One region of the Stenotrophomonas sp. 96582_Sma genome, then DNA from elsewhere that is predicted to be linked to it. Evidence: predicted binding sites of a transcription regulator. Region 1 holds the regulator's gene; the other holds the start of a gene.
What was found. The regulator FliA, encoded in region 1, starts transcription of late flagellar genes. The targets are predictions, from matches to a motif close to TAAAGTTTNNCNNNCNNNGGCCGATAA.

Region 1 (7,451 bases):
GTCGCTGTCCTGCGGTGCCTGCTCCAGCGACACCAGCTGTTCGCCGAGGCGATCCAGGATCTCCTGCGCCTCGATGATGAAATCGGCAGTGATGTCGTCGGATACCGCGCTCATGCTTACAGCCCCAGATCCGACAACAGGTCGTCGGCGTCGTTCTGCGAGACCGCGTGGCGGTCCAGTCCCTTCAGTGCCGGCCCGGCCAGTTCCGGGTCGGTGCGATGCTGTTCCGGCGGCAGGCCGAGCGCGCCGAAGCCTTCGTGCACGCGGCGGACGATGCCGACCACGCGACGGATGATCTGCCCGGTCAGGTCCTGGTAGCTCTGGGTCAGGGCGATCTCGGTCAGGTTGTGGCGGATGCGCTCGAGCTGCGCGTCCTGGCCCGGCTGCAGGCCTTCGGCGCGCAGCTGTTCGGTCAGGCTGCGGCATTCCTCGGCCAGGTCCAGGGTGCGGTGCGTGGCCTGTTCTGTCATCGCCACCACGTGGTCCAGTCGCGCGCAGGCGTCGTCCAGTTCGCCGGCTTCGCTCGGCACGGTCGGCAGTTCGCCCAGCGCCTGCCCCAGCTCGCGGGCCAGCCGCGAGAGGCCGCTCATCATCGGCTGCGTGCGCAGCGCGACCAGCCCATCGATGCGCTGCCGCCAGGCGGCCTCGTCACCGGACTCGAGTGCGTCCAGGGCCTCCTGCAGGCGCAGGGCGAGGGCGTTCTTGTCGACCGTGGTATCCATCAGGCGCTGGCCGCCAGGCGTTCGAAGATCTTGCCGAGCTTCTCTTCCAGCGTCTGCGCGGTGAACGGCTTGATGATGTAGCCGTTCACGCCGCTCTGGGCGGCTTCGATGATCTGCTCGCGCTTGGCTTCTGCCGTGACCATCAGCACCGGCAGGGTCTTCAGCTTGGCATCGGCACGGATGGCCTTGAGCAGCTCGATGCCGGTCATCACCGGCATGTTCCAGTCGGTGACCACGAAATCGAACGGCTGGCTCTGCAGCAGCGACAGCGCGGCATGCCCGTCCTCGGCTTCGGCGGTATTGGTGAAGCCCAGATCGCCCAGCAGGTTCTTGACGATTCGACGCATGGTCGAGAAGTCGTCGACGATCAGGATGCGCATGTTCTTGTTCAAAGCAGAATTCCTTTGTTGTTCATTCCGGACGGCCGGGGGCAGCCGCCTCGGGGATGTTCATTCTTCGAGGCCTGCGTCGGCAGCCTCGAACAGCTTCAGCCGGCCACGCAGGCGCAGTACCGCCTGGCCGTGGATCTGGCAGACCCGCGACTCGCTCACGCCGAGCACCGCGCCGATCTCCTTCAGGTTCAGTTCCTGCTCGTAGTACAGCGAGAGCACCAGTTGTTCGCGCTCGGGCAGGTGGCCGATGGCCTTGCCCAGCTCGCGACCGAACTCACCGCGCTCCAGTACCTGCTGCGGGGTCGGCCCGCCCTGGGCGACGGTGTCCAGCTCGCCCTGGTCCTCGATGCGCGATTCCAGGCTCAGCACCTGGCCACGTGCAGCGTCTTCCATCAGCCGCAGGTACTCAGGCAGCGGCATCTCCATCGCGGCGGCCACTTCAGTGGCGCTGGCGGCACGGCCACTGCTCTGTTCCAGGCGGCGGATGGTGGCGGCGGCATCACGTGCACGGCGGTGCACCGAGCGCGGGACCCAGTCACCACGGCGGATCTCGTCGATCATCGAACCACGGATGCGGATCGAGGCGTAGGTCTCGAAAGAAGCACCCTGGTCGGCGTCATAGCTGCGCGAGGCTTCGATCAGGCCCATCATGCCGGCCTGGATCAGGTCGTCGACCTCGACGCTGGCCGGCAGGCGCGCGGCCAGGTGGTGGGCGATGCGCCGCACCAGGTCCGAATGCTGGGCGATGACTTCGTTTGCCGCCGAGCGCTGCACTTCCCTGTACTGGGCTGCGCCTTTCATGCCGTCACCCCACGCTGCTTGAGGATGCGTTCGAGGAAGAACTCGACGCCGCCACGCGGTTCGGTCGGCGCCTGCCAGCGCGCGGTACGGCGCGCGATCTCGGTGATCGCCAGCGCCGCCGGGCTGGACGGATAGGCCTTCACCACCGGCTGCTGGCGCTGCACCGACAGGCGCAGCCAGTCATCCTGCGGCACGCAGCCGAGGTAGTTCAGCGAGACATCGGCAAGGAACTTCTCGCAGACGCGGGTCAGCTTTTCGTACAGCACGCGGCCCTCGTTCGGGTCGCGCACCATGTTGGCCACCACCTGGATGCGGTCCACGCCGCGCTCGCGCGACAGCACCTTGATCAGTGCGTAGGCGTCGGTGATCGAGGCCGGCTCGTCACAGACCACCACCACGGTGTCCTGTGCGGCCTGGCAGAAGGTCAGCACGCCATCGGTGATGCCCGCGGCAGTGTCCACCACCATGATGTCCAGCTCGCGCTCCAGCTCGGAGAACACGTTGACCAGGCCAACGTGCTCAGCCGGGGCCAGCTCGGCCATGTGCCGGCGGCCGGATGCGGCCGGGACCACCAGTACGCCGTTCGGGCCTTCGACGATGACGTCGTCCAGCGAACAGCGCCCGGCGACCAGGTCGGCCAGGGTAAAGGTGGGGTTCAGGCCCAGGATCACGTCGATGTTGGCCAGGCCGAGGTCGGCGTCCAGCAGCAGCGTGCGCTTGCCCATGCCAGCCAGGGCCACGGCCAGGTTGGCCGACACATTCGTCTTGCCCACGCCGCCCTTGCCGCCAGTGACCGCAATGGTGCGCACAGGGCCGAGCGGCTCGCTGCGGGTGGCCGACAGCGGGAAGGTCTTGGTCAGCTTGGCGTACTCACGCGACGGCATGGTTCAACTCCGGGTTGCAGGGCATATCGGCCGCGCGGCGCAAATCTTCAAGGCGAAGTACAAGATTGGCTGCACTGGCCCGGTGCAGGTCCTCCGGGACGTCCTGGCCATCGGTCACCCAGGTGATCGGCAGGGCATGGTCCACGGCCACCGACAGGGCGTTGCCGAAGCGGCCGGTCTCGTCCAGCTTGCTCAGTACCAGGCCCTGCAGGTTGGCGGCGCCGAAGCGGCGGACCACCTCGTCCATGTCGCCGAAGCTGGTGTTGGCCGGCAGCACCAGCAGGGTGCGGACCTGGCGGGCGGCACGCAGCCACTGCAGCTGGGCGGCCAGGGCGCGGTCGCGCGGGCCCAGGCCGGCGGTGTCGATCAGCACCAGCTTGTAGTCCTTCAGGCGTTCCAGCAGCTGGTCCAGGTCGGTGCCGCTGTTGGCCTCGTGCACCGCGATGCCGAGCTGGCGGCCGTAGCCGTACAGCTGCTCGCGGGCACCGATGCGGGTGGTGTCGGTGGTGACCAGGGCCACGTCACGCGGCGCGTGCTTCTCGGCGAAGCGCGAGGCCAGCTTGGCGATGGTGGTGGTCTTGCCGGCGCCGGTCGGTCCGACCAGTGCGATCACACCACCTTCTTCCAGCGGGTCGACCGGGGCGATCGGCAGCTTGCGCGAAATCAGCCCCAGCATCAGGCCGCGGCCTCGATGGGCCTCGGTCTCCAGCGGGATCTGCATGGCCACGTCGCGGGCCAGGCCGGCATCGAAGCCATACTCGTCCATCAGGTCCAGCGCGGTGGCGCGCACCGGGCAGCCGCGCAGGCGCTCGTCGGTGAAGCGGTTCATCTCGCGCTCGATCACATGGCGCATGCCGGCCACTTCCTGGCGCAGCTGGCGGATCTCGGCGTCGTCCTGGGCCACCAGGGTCAGTGCCGGGGCTGGGGCCAGCACGGGGGCAGCGCCGGTTTCGTCGCTGGCTTCGACCGGTGCCGGTTCGCTGGCGACGATCCCGGGTTGCGCTTCGGTCACGGCAGCGGTAGGCAGCGGCGGCGGCTGCACGGCCGACGCCGCGCATTCGTGATGCGTCTCGTGCGGCGGGTCGATCTGGAAGCGGGCGCGGTTGGCCGGTGCGGCGGTGCTGGGCGCCGGTGCGACGATGGCTTCGGCGAACGGAGCGAAGGGCTGATCCGGCAGCGCCGGTTCGTTGACGGCGGCGCGTGCCAGGGTGGCGGCGAAGCCGGTGCTGCCGCGGGTCGGCACGATCTCGTCGGCGCTGTCCAGGGTGCGGCCGGTGGCGCCGACCGCAGCGCGGGCGAGGGCAGCCACGGCCGAGGTGGTTGCGGCGACCGGTTCCGGTGCCGGGGTGTTGCTGCGGCGGCGGGTGACCGCGGCGATCACCGCGTCGGCGGCGGTGCGCGGCTTCGGCGCCGGCGGCGGAGCGATGTCACGACGCGAGGCTTCCAGTGCACGCTGCACGGCGCTCTCGTCGTAGTTGGCGGCGGCGACGATCTCGATGCCTTCCTCGATCCGGCGGTTGGACAGGATCACGGCGTCAGGACCATGTTCCTTGCGCACCAGGTTCATGGCCGAGCGCATGTCGGCGGCGACGAATCGTTTGATTTTCATGCTGTGGTCACGGGACGAAGACGGCGGGGTGGCGGTCGGAGAACTCGGGTGGTCGGTGGTCTGCACGGTGCGGGTTCCCCTTGGTATCTGTCTGTTGCGTTGGTTCGAAAGTGGTGTCTGTTTTCTGGCGCATCGGAGGGCGGCGTCAGCTGATCGTTCCGACCAGCTTCAGGCGCTTGTCCTCCGGCACCTCGCTGTAGGCCAGGACCGACAGCGACGGAACGCTGTGGCGGACCAGGCGGGCCAGCGCGGCACGCACCGGGCCAGGTACCAGCACGACCGCGGGCTCGTTGCGGGCTTCCTGCTTGCTGACACATTCGGCCAGGCTCTGGTGCAGTCGCTCAGCGAGTCCGGGTTCCAGCGCGGCGCCGTTGCCCTGCGTGGACTCCTGCAAGACACGTTCCAATTGTGGGTTGAGCGTGAACACCGGCAGCTCCGCCGACATTCCGGCGATCTCCTGCACGATGAAACGACCCAGCGCGGTGCGCACCGCGGCGGTCAGTACGGCCGGGTCCTGGCTGTTCGGAGCGTGTTCGACCAGTGCTTCGGCGATCTTGCGCAGCTGGCGGATTGGAATGCGCTCGACCAGCAGGTTCTGCAACACGCGCACCACCGCCGACAGCGGCAGCGCCTTCGGCGTCAGATCTTCGACGAGCTTGGGCGCGCTCTTGGCCAGGTTGGCCAGCAGGTGCTGCACTTCCTCGTGGCCGAGCAGCTCGGGCGCGTGTTCGCGGATCAGGTGCGACAGATGGGTGGCGACCACGGTGGCCGGATCGACCACGGTGTAGCCCAGCGTTTCGGCCTGGGCACGCTGGTGCGGTTGGATCCAGGTCGCGTCCAGGCCGAACGCGGGGTCCTTGCCGGCGATGCCTTCCAGCGCGCCGAGCGCGCTGCCCGGGTCCAGTGCCAGCTCGCGGTCCGGATGGATCTCGGCGGTGGCCACCGGTACGCCGTGCACCAGCACGCGGTAGCCGTTGGCCGGCAGTTCCAGGTTGTCGCGGATGTGCACCGACGGGATCAGGAAGCCGACGTCCTGGGTCAGCTTGCGCCGCACGCCCTTGATGCGTGCCATCAGTTCGCCGCCCTGGCTGCTGTCCACCAGCGGAATCAGCCGGTAGCCGACCTCCAGGCCCAGCGGATCGACCGGGCGCAGTTCGTCCCAGCTCAGTTCGGCAGTCGGAGCCGGCGCGGCCGGGCGGCCGAGTGCGTTGAGCGCGGCAGCGTCATTGCCTGCGGCTGCCGGATCGGTGGCCGCGGCCTTGCCCTTGCGGTAGACCTTCCAGGCGATGAAGCCGAGGATCGCGGACAGTGTCAGGAAAGCGACGTTGGGCATGCCCGGCACCAGGCCGACCACGCCGATGATGCCGGCGGTGATCGCCAGCGCGCGGTACTGGCCGAACACCTGGCCGGTCATGGCCTGGGCCATGTCCTGCGAACGCGAGGCGCGGGTGACCAGCATGGCCACGGCGCTGGAGACCAGCAGCGCCGGCAGCTGCGCCACCAGGCCATCACCAATCGACAGCAGGGTGTAGGTGGCAGCGGCATCGCCGAACGGCATGCCATGCTGCAGCACGCCTACGGCCAGGCCGCCGAGCATGTTGATGAACAGGATCAGGATGCCGGCGATGGCATCGCCGCGGATGAACTTGCTGGCACCGTCCATCGCGCCGTAGAAATCGGCTTCCTCGCGGACTTCCTCGCGGCGCAGCTTGGCTTCTTCACGCGTCAGCAAACCGGCGTTGAGGTCGGCGTCGATCGCCATCTGCTTGCCGGGCATCGCGTCGAGGATGAAGCGCGCGGTCACTTCCGAGACGCGGCCGGCGCCCTTGGTGATGACCACGAAGTTGATGATGGTCAGGATCGCGAACACCACGATGCCGACCGCGTAGTTGCCGCCGATCACGAATTCGCCGAAGGCAGCGATGACCTTGCCCGCGGCGTCATGGCCGTTCTGGCCGTTCAGCAGGATCACGCGGGTGGAGGCGACGTTCAGCGCCAGCCGCAGCATGGTGGTGATCAGCAGCACGATCGGGAAGATCGTGAAGTCCAGCGGGCGCTTCACGTAGACCACCGCCAGCAGCACCATCAGCGAGATGGCGATGTTGAAGGTGAACAGCGCATCGAGCACCGGCGCGGCCAGCGGCACCACGACCATGGCCAGCAGGGCCAGCACGATCAGCGGTGCGCCAAGGCCCTGGCGGATCATTTCCAGCGCGCGGCGGGTGTTGAAACCGGTGGAGGGCTGGGCGCTCACGGGCGGCCTCCCTTGCCGAATTCATCCACCTGGATGTGCGGGGCGTCCGGCATCGGGCCAGTGCGCCAGGCGCGCAGCTGGTAGACGTAGGACAGGACCTGGGCGACGGCCGAATACAGTCTCACGGGGATTTCCTTTCCGAGTTGGCCTTCCCGATACAAGGCGCGTGCCAAAGGCGGGGCGGAGACGATCGCCACCTTGTTGCCGTCGGCCACTTCACGGATGCGCAGGGCGGTCTCATCCACACCCAGGGCGACCACTTTGGGGGCGTTCATGGCGCCGCCCTCGTACTTCAGGGCCACCGCGTAGTGGGTGGGGTTGACTACCACCACGTCGGCAGTGGGCACCGCCTCCATCATCCGGCGGTTGGCCATCTGCTGCTGCAGCTGGCGGATGCGGCCCTTGACCTCGGGGCTGCCCTCGCTTTCCTTCATTTCCCGGCGCAGCTCTTCACGGGTCATCTTCAGCTTGCGCATCCAGTTCCAGCGCTGGTAGGGCGCATCGATGGCAGCCAGCACCAGCATCGCGCCGGCGGTGGCCAGCAGCAGGCGCAGGGTGAAGCCGAGGCCGTCGGTGATGGCGGTCTCCAGCGGGTGGTGGATCAGCCCGCGCAGGGTGTCGAAGCCGGTCCACACCACCAGCCCGGCGGCAACGCCGACAAAAGCCACGCGCAACAACGACTTGGTGAACTCGGCGATGGCTTCCGGGCCATACAGGCGCTTGAGCCCGCTCATCGGGTTCATGCGGTTGAAGTCGGGCATCATCGCCTTCTGCGACCAGCGCAGGCCG
Region 2 (7,451 bases), 2.2 Mb from region 1:
CCTGGTTGCCGCCAGCACCAACTACAGCTACTACCTGGAGCAGGTGAAGGGCAAAGCCAGCTGGAATCCCTTCGAAGGCATGTTCTGACGCGATGCTGCCGCCGCACTCCGGCCTGGCATAGCATCAAGCAGACATGAAGACGCCCGGCCTTGGCCGGGCGTCTTCATGTGCGCGCAACAGGATCAGGCCGCGCGACGGACCGTAGCCACCGGCTCGGCCTGCAGGCGGAAGCGCGAGACCGCCACCGCAAGCTGCTCGGCCTGTTCTTCCATCGCACGCGCGGCGGCACTGGCCTCTTCCACCAGTGCGGCGTTCTGCTGGGTGGTCTCGTCCATCTGCACCACGGTCTGGTTGACCTGCTCGATGCCCGCCGACTGCTCGCGCGAGGCTGCCGAGATCTCGGCCATGATCTCGTTCACTCGGCCGACCTGGCCGACGATTTCCTGCATGGTGCGGCCCGCGCCGTGCACCAGCTGCGCACCGGCACCGACCTGCGCCACCGAGGCGTCGATCAGCTCCTTGATCTCCTTGGCCGCGCCTGCCGAGCGCTGGGCCAGCGCACGCACTTCGCTGGCGACCACGGCGAATCCGCGGCCCTGTTCGCCGGCACGCGCCGCTTCCACCGCCGCGTTCAACGCCAGGATGTTGGTCTGGAACGCGATGCCATCGATTACCGAAATGATCTCGGCAATGCGCTGCGAGGAGGCCTCGATCTGTTCCATGGTCTGCACCACCTGGCTGACCACCTGCCCGCCTTCGCTGGCCACGCCCGCTGCGGAGCCGGCCAGGGTGTTGGCCTGCAGCGCGTGGTCGGCATTCTGGCGCACCGTGGAGGTCAGCTCTTCCATCGAGGCCGCGGTCTCTTCCAGGTTCGCCGCCTGCTGCTCGGTGCGGCGCGACAGGTCACTGTTGCCGGCGGCAATCTCACCCGCCGCCAGGCGGATGCTGGCCGCCGACTGCTGGATCTGGCCAACGATCTGGGTCAGCTGCTGCACGGTGCTGTTGGCATCGTCGCGCATCACCGCGAACACGCCGTGGAAGTCGCCCTGCATGCGCGCGCTGAGGTCGCCTGCGGCAATCGCGCGCAGCAGCGTCGACAGCTCGGCCAGGTTGTGGTCGCTGACCTGCATCATGGTGTTGAGGGTTTCCACCATGCGGCGGAAGTCGTGGTCGAAACGCAGCGTGTCGCCGCGCACCGCAAAATCGCCGGCGGCGGCGGCAGCGGCCAGCTGCTGGATCTGATCGTTGATCGCAGCCAGGTTGCTCTTGGTAGTGGCCATTGCAGCGGTGAACACCGCCTTCTCGCCCGGCAGCGCTTCCATGTCCACGCTCAGGTCACCCACCGCATAGCGTTGCATCACGTCGACCAGGCGCTGGGTGACGGCGTTGCTGGAGGCCACCAGCTTGTTGCTGTCAGCCACCATCCGGCCGTACTCACCCGGGAACGCCGAGGCGTCCATGCGGTAGCTGATTTCACCGGCGTCATGGCGACGCGCCATTTCCGCCTGCGCCGCCATCACCGACTGCAGCTGCCCCCGCATGCCCTGCATCGCGTCCAGCAGGCGGCCCACTTCGTCGTTGCTGCGTGCCGGCAGGGTGCTGTCCAGCTTGCCCGCGGCGACGTCGCCGGCCACGCGCACGGCTTCGGCCAGTGGGCGGATCGCCAACCGGCGCAGCAGCACATAGACACCGGCACTCAGCGTCAGCGCGGCCACCACACCAACCAGCAGGGTCAGCCACAGCAGCTGGCGCGCCTCGGCCACGATCACCGCGTGCGGCATCACCACACCCAGTGCAAAGCGCTGCGGCGCATCGCCCACACGCAGCGGCACGTATACGCGCACGTTGCCGGCGGCATCCGGAGTGAAGGCTTCGAACCGGCGGTCGGCGGCGATGTCTGCCAGCATGCTGCGGGTCAATGCGTCGCCACGTGGCTTGCCGATTTCGGCGGCATTGGCCGAGGCCAGCACCACGCCATTCGGCGAGAGCAGTTCGACGCGCCCGGCGCCCATCGGCTTCAGCGTGGCCAGGTGCTTCTGCAGCGCCGCCAGCGAGAAGTCCACAGTGAATACACCGAGGAACCGGCCGTTTTCGATGATCGGCGTGCTCAACGTGCTCATCAGCACCTGCTGGCCACCGATGTCGTAGGCATAGGGCTCGCTTACCTTCGCCAGCTTGTCGCGGCTGGGCACCATGTACCAGTCACCGGAGCCACTGGCCGTCTCGGTGTAGTCGGTCATCGTCGACTGCTGCGGCTTGCCATCGTGCCAGGCCCAGTAGCTCATGTAACGACCGGTGGCATCGTGCGCTTCAGTGTTGACGAACTCGGCATCCTTGCCATCGAAGGCGTCGGCCTCCCACATGGTGCTCTTGCCCAGCCACTCGGGGTGGGTGCGCAGCTGCTCGCCCAGCACGGCAGCCAGGCTGGCACGGTCCGGAACATCGCCGCGCGCGCGCTGGGCGAGCACGGCCTCGACCATGGCGTCGTTGCTGGCAAAGGCGGTGCCCAGATCGGCCGCGACCTGGCGGGCTTCGGCGGTGGCTTCGCTGGCCATGGTCTGGCGCGAGGCGTCGATCAGGCTGGCGCTGGCCTGGCGGTAGATCAGGAACGCAGTCAGGCCGAAGCACAGCAGCGCGATCGCAGCTGTGCCCAGCATCAGCTTGTGGGCGATGCTGCCCGGGCGGCGGGCAGCGGCGGAACGGGGAGAAGGCATGGAAGGATCCGCAAGGCAGTTCAGGACGACCGGCACCGCGAGGGCACCGCGCAGGTGCGCGATCCGTCGCGCAGGCCACCGGCCGCCGGGACACGCCCGGCGCTGGAAGCGCACCGGGTTAGCGGCCGCCTGCGAACGAGGTTGAGGCGGTCCATCTGCACATTCCTGAACCTGCTCAGGGTCGGGTCAGGAACCCGCCCCGCTGCCGCCCTATTCGGCCACGCGGTCCTTGATCCATTCCGCCCGCGGCAGCACCTCGATGCTGCCAACCGCGTACTGCTGCAGCACGTCGTCCGGGCCGAAGCGCGGCTGCCAGCCCAGTGTGCTGCGCATCAGTGCACTGTCGTAGACGCGGTCAATGCTCAGCGGCAGCGGCCAGCCACGGCGCTCGAACTCGGCCAGCAACTGCGGGGCGCGGCGGGCCAGCACCCTGCGGGGCTGGGTCGCCAGTTCCAGGCAATCCTCACGCAGGAACGGCGTCGGTGCGCAGGCAATGTAGCGTGCGAAGGCAGCGCCCTCATCGTGCAGCAGCGCGGCATGTGCGCTGGCCACGTCGCGCGCGTCGATACCGCGGTGCAGGCGGAACATCGCCATCCGCTCCGGTGGCTCGGGGAAACAGCGGGCCATGCGCAGCACGCGCACGCTGAAGCCCGGCGCCGCAGCGGCTTCAGCCAACGCCTCGGCCTGCAGCTTGCTGCGATGGTAGATGGTGCGTGGCAGCGGCTCGGTATCTTCATCGATCCAGCGGCAACCGCCCGCCACCACCGCATGGCCATACAACGCCGTGGTGCTGGTCAGCACGAAGCGGCGTGCACCGGCCTCGCGGGCAGCCTGCAACAGGTGTGCGGTCGCCTCCACATTGATCTGCTGGAATACCGCATCCGGCACCAGGCCGACATGGGGTGCGTGCAGGGCGGCGGTATGGATCACCGCGTCGACGCCCCGCACTGCCTGCTTCACGGCCTGACGATCGGTGACATCGGCAATGATGCGGGTGGTGGCGAATGGGCTGCGATCCAGCCCCACCACTTCGTGGGCCGCCGCCAGCGCGCCGAAGATTGCACGCCCGATCCGCCCGGAACTGCCGGTCAACAGAATCTTCATTGAGTCCATTCACTCGAAGCGCCCGGGAACTACCGGGATGCATCGATTCTAGGCACGCTGCATGTCGTCTGCGATAGGGCGCGGTTGCAATTGTGCGTTCATTCTGGCGATGCCGATCGGGCGAGCAGCTGGCGGGCGACGAACAGCGGATCGTCACCGCCTGCTGCATCAGGCGTGACGCCGGTGCGTTCCCAGTTGGTTCCGGTACGGAGGTTGATCGGCTGCCGGTCGGGAATGCTGATCTGATAGCCATCCGGCAGCAGCACAGGATCATCGAACATATGTGCCGCGCCGCCACTTCGACTACCAACGACACGTGCCCGCCCCTGCGCCTGCAGCGAGTACGCGACGAATTCGGCGGCCGACCCGGTGCGGCGGTCGATCAGCACCACCAGCGGCTTCAGGTACAGCCCCAGGCTCGCCGGTGGCAACGGTACCGGACGGCGCTGGCCACGGCGTTGCAGTGACTGCACCTGGGTGATCTCCGCCGCCAGCAGGGTCCGCACCAGCAGGTCCGCACTGCCGTCATCGCCACCACCGTTCTGGCGCAGGTCCAGCACCAGGCCATCGGTGTCGGCCAGCAGGGTGAAGGCTGCGGCCAGCTTCGGCCGGGCCAGATCGAGCGGATAGAAGGTGCTCAGGCGCAGGTAACCGATGTTGCCTTCCAGCACCCGCACCTCGCGCACGCCCGCACCATTGCTGCGCGCATCCGCGCGCCAGGCCATCAGCCAGTCGTCCTGGCCGGCGCGGGCATCCACCCGCTCGACATGGAAGTGGCCATCGAACACGTCCAGATCCTGGTTCAAGCGTGCGCTGAACGCCTTGGGGTCCGCGCAGCTGTCCACATAGCGCTGCTGGGTGGACCAGCCTCGAACGGCCTCGGCAATGTGCGCGCCTTCGGCCACGTCCAGGTACTGCGCCTGTATCGCCGTGGCCGCCGCCTGCAGCACCGCGTCCTGGGCCGGGCAGGACGCCGCCAGCAGCGCGCCCAGCATCCACGAAACCGCCATGACCGCACCCCATGTTGATGATATATAAGTGCTTACATATCATCGCCACCATGGATCTCCAACATGCCACCCTGGGAACACTGCTGCGGGCCCTGCTCGACCAGCTGGACCCGGCGGTCGAGCAGGCCTACCGCGACCTGAAGCTGGACTACCGGCCGCGCTACACCCCGGTGCTGCGCACGCTGATGGCGCAGGGACCCTGCCGCATCAAGGATCTCGCACTGGCCTGCGGGCTCAGCCATTCGGCGCTCAGCCAGACGGTTTCAGCAATGGTGCGCGACGGCTGGCTGCACGCTGCGGTCGGTGAAGACAGCCGCGAGCGCATCCTGCAGCTGAGCCCGCGCGCGTTGCAGGCGTTGCCGGCGCTGCAGGCGCAGTGGCAGGCCACGGCACGCGCGGCGCGCAGCCTCGATGCCGATCTTGGACAGTCATTGGAGCAGGTGCTGCGCGAGGCACTGCAGGCACTTGAACAGCGACCGTTCGCGCAGCGACTGCGCGGCACGCCCCAACGCTGAGGCGCTTACTGCTCGACCGCCATCTCGATTTCGCTGAGGAACGTCCAGCTGCCATTGGCCAACCGCAGCTCCAGCGTGCGGCACTGCGCGGCCAGCGGCGCGGCGTTGCCCAGCACGTATTCCTCTCCGGTCGAACCGCTCAGTCCGGCCTGGGTGAATGGCGCCGACAGCACACCGATCTTCACCGCAGCGGCGCCCGGCTCGGCACACATCACGTCCACAGCTGTCGGCGTGACGATGCCCCACGCCGGGCGGGTCATCGTATGCAGGCCGATCCAGTCCACCCGCCGGCGCTGGCCCAGGTCGATGGTGATGCTGGCGTTGCCATGCACGCCTACCCAGCCTGCATCCATCGGGTTGCGCGGATCCCCCACCCGACGATCGAACAGCTCGTGGCCACTGCTGTCCGGATAGTTCGCATCCGGTGCCACGCTGTAGCTGTACGTGGTCTGCACCGGATCGACGAGGTAGGACGCGCCGAGCCCATACAGCCCGCGATAGGTGTTCATCAGCCGCGGCGATTCGGCATAGCCCTGGCCGGGGCCGACCACCTCGGACATGTGGTACTGGTTGAGCCAGGCAACGCGCTTGCCGGCCGAACGCGCGCTCCACAACTGCTGGTTGATGCGCTGCACCGACGCGGAGCGATAGGCACCGGACAATCCGTTGCCGGTTTCCAGGAATAAAGGACTGCCATGGTTGAACAGTTCGATGTCGGCCCACAGGCCGCTGGCCCCCAGCGCCACCGACAGCGCCTCGTAATACGCCTCGGTCGAATGACCCGGGCGATCCCACTGGAACAGGCGTGCATGCGAGGCGGCGCCGATGCCGTCCTGCCAGATCTGCACATCCACGCCGGTGGCCGTACGGAACTGTGCAGCAGCCCGGCCCACGCTGGCCGGATCCACGCTGGATGACGCCAGGTAGGGGGCCACCATCACCGGCCGCGAGGGTGTACTGCCTTTGAGCGCCGTCACGATCGCACGGTAGAACGGCGCGCGATCAGCCGGCACCTGTGCTGGCTCGTCGGTGATGTACCAGCCAGCGAACGCCGGATGCGATCCGTACTGTTGGCCCAGCTGGGCCAGCGACTGCGCCGCATCCTGTGCCACGGCCGTTGCGTTCTGCCCCTGCCAGAAGGTGGCGCACTGCCCCGAGCTGTAGGTGGTGCCGACCACGACCTTCATGCCGCGCGCGGCCGCCGCATCGAGCACGGTGCCGAGCTTGCCGGGAAAGCCGGCAATCCATTCGAAATCCTGCACGCCGCTGGCGCAGCCGACGCCGGCACGAGTGGCACGCACCTGACCGAGGATGATCGTGTCGTTGCCCAGGTCCTGCAGCTCATCCAGGAACAGCGGCAACTGCGCAGCCGGTAGTTGTTCGTCGGTAGCCGAATAGCCGACGTGGACAAAGCTGCCGGACAACAGGGGGCTGGCTGCATGGACCGGAGCGGTACAGGCCAGCACTGCGATCAATCCAATCCTGTTCATGTTCTACTTCCCTGTCGTGGCCAAGCGAGTGGCGTTGTTGCGCATCCTATCAACAGCGACGGTGGCCCCATCATGATCATCGACAACGCTGCGCAATCGCCGACTTCAGCTGCCCCCGCAGCAGCGCACGTGCAATGCCGATTCAAGCGGTTGATTCATTCAACTGCGTAATCGAGCCTGCGCGCTCCTTCCCCTGGAATACTCCTCATGCGCACGCCGCCCGCACCGCTCAGCCTGATGGAACGCGACCGCCGCTGGGCCCTGGCCCGCGACCTCATGGCCAGTGAACGCCTCGATGCCCTGGTTGTGCATGGCGACCGGGAAGCCGCCGCACCGGCCGGGTTCTCGCCGGACTGCTACTTCACCAATGACCGGCCCGGCTCGATCGTGGTGTTCGTCGGCGACCAGCCGCCACGGGTGTTCACCTTTGCCTCGCTGATGATTGCCGACCACCTGCAGGCCTGCCTGCGCGGCGACCTGCAGTGGATTGCACCCGAACAGCTGTGGGTTGGAAAATCCGGTCTGGAGGTTGGCCGCTGGCTGCAGCAATGTGGCCTGCACACGGCACGTATCGGCGTGCTGGGGCTGGAGCCCTATCCACCGTTCTACTTCGACGG

Region 2: the regulator FliA is predicted to act here: its motif matches at 2,834-2,860, upstream of ACZK2R_RS20335 (methyl-accepting chemotaxis protein).

The regions. Positions count from the first base shown of each region.
Region 1 is NZ_CM151122.1:2,135,855-2,143,305, forward strand. Features, by position in the region: gene ACZK2R_RS09900 (chemotaxis protein CheA) at 1-114, opposite strand, end outside; gene ACZK2R_RS09905 (protein phosphatase CheZ) at 117-722, opposite strand; gene cheY (chemotaxis response regulator CheY) at 722-1,114, opposite strand; gene ACZK2R_RS09915 (RNA polymerase sigma factor FliA) at 1,172-1,915, opposite strand; gene ACZK2R_RS09920 (MinD/ParA family ATP-binding protein) at 1,912-2,799, opposite strand; gene flhF (flagellar biosynthesis GTPase FlhF) at 2,786-4,408, opposite strand; gene flhA (flagellar biosynthesis protein FlhA) at 4,554-6,614, opposite strand; gene flhB (flagellar biosynthesis protein FlhB) at 6,659-7,451, opposite strand, start outside.
Region 2 is NZ_CM151122.1:4,360,117-4,367,567, forward strand. Features, by position in the region: gene ACZK2R_RS20330 (DUF2628 domain-containing protein) at 1-88, shown strand, start outside; gene ACZK2R_RS20335 (methyl-accepting chemotaxis protein) at 184-2,715, opposite strand; gene ACZK2R_RS20340 (NAD-dependent epimerase/dehydratase family protein) at 2,926-3,819, opposite strand; gene ACZK2R_RS20345 (S41 family peptidase) at 3,918-4,829, opposite strand; gene ACZK2R_RS20350 (MarR family winged helix-turn-helix transcriptional regulator) at 4,880-5,344, shown strand; gene ACZK2R_RS20355 (DUF4434 domain-containing protein) at 5,350-6,834, opposite strand; gene ACZK2R_RS20360 (M24 family metallopeptidase) at 7,042-7,451, shown strand, end outside.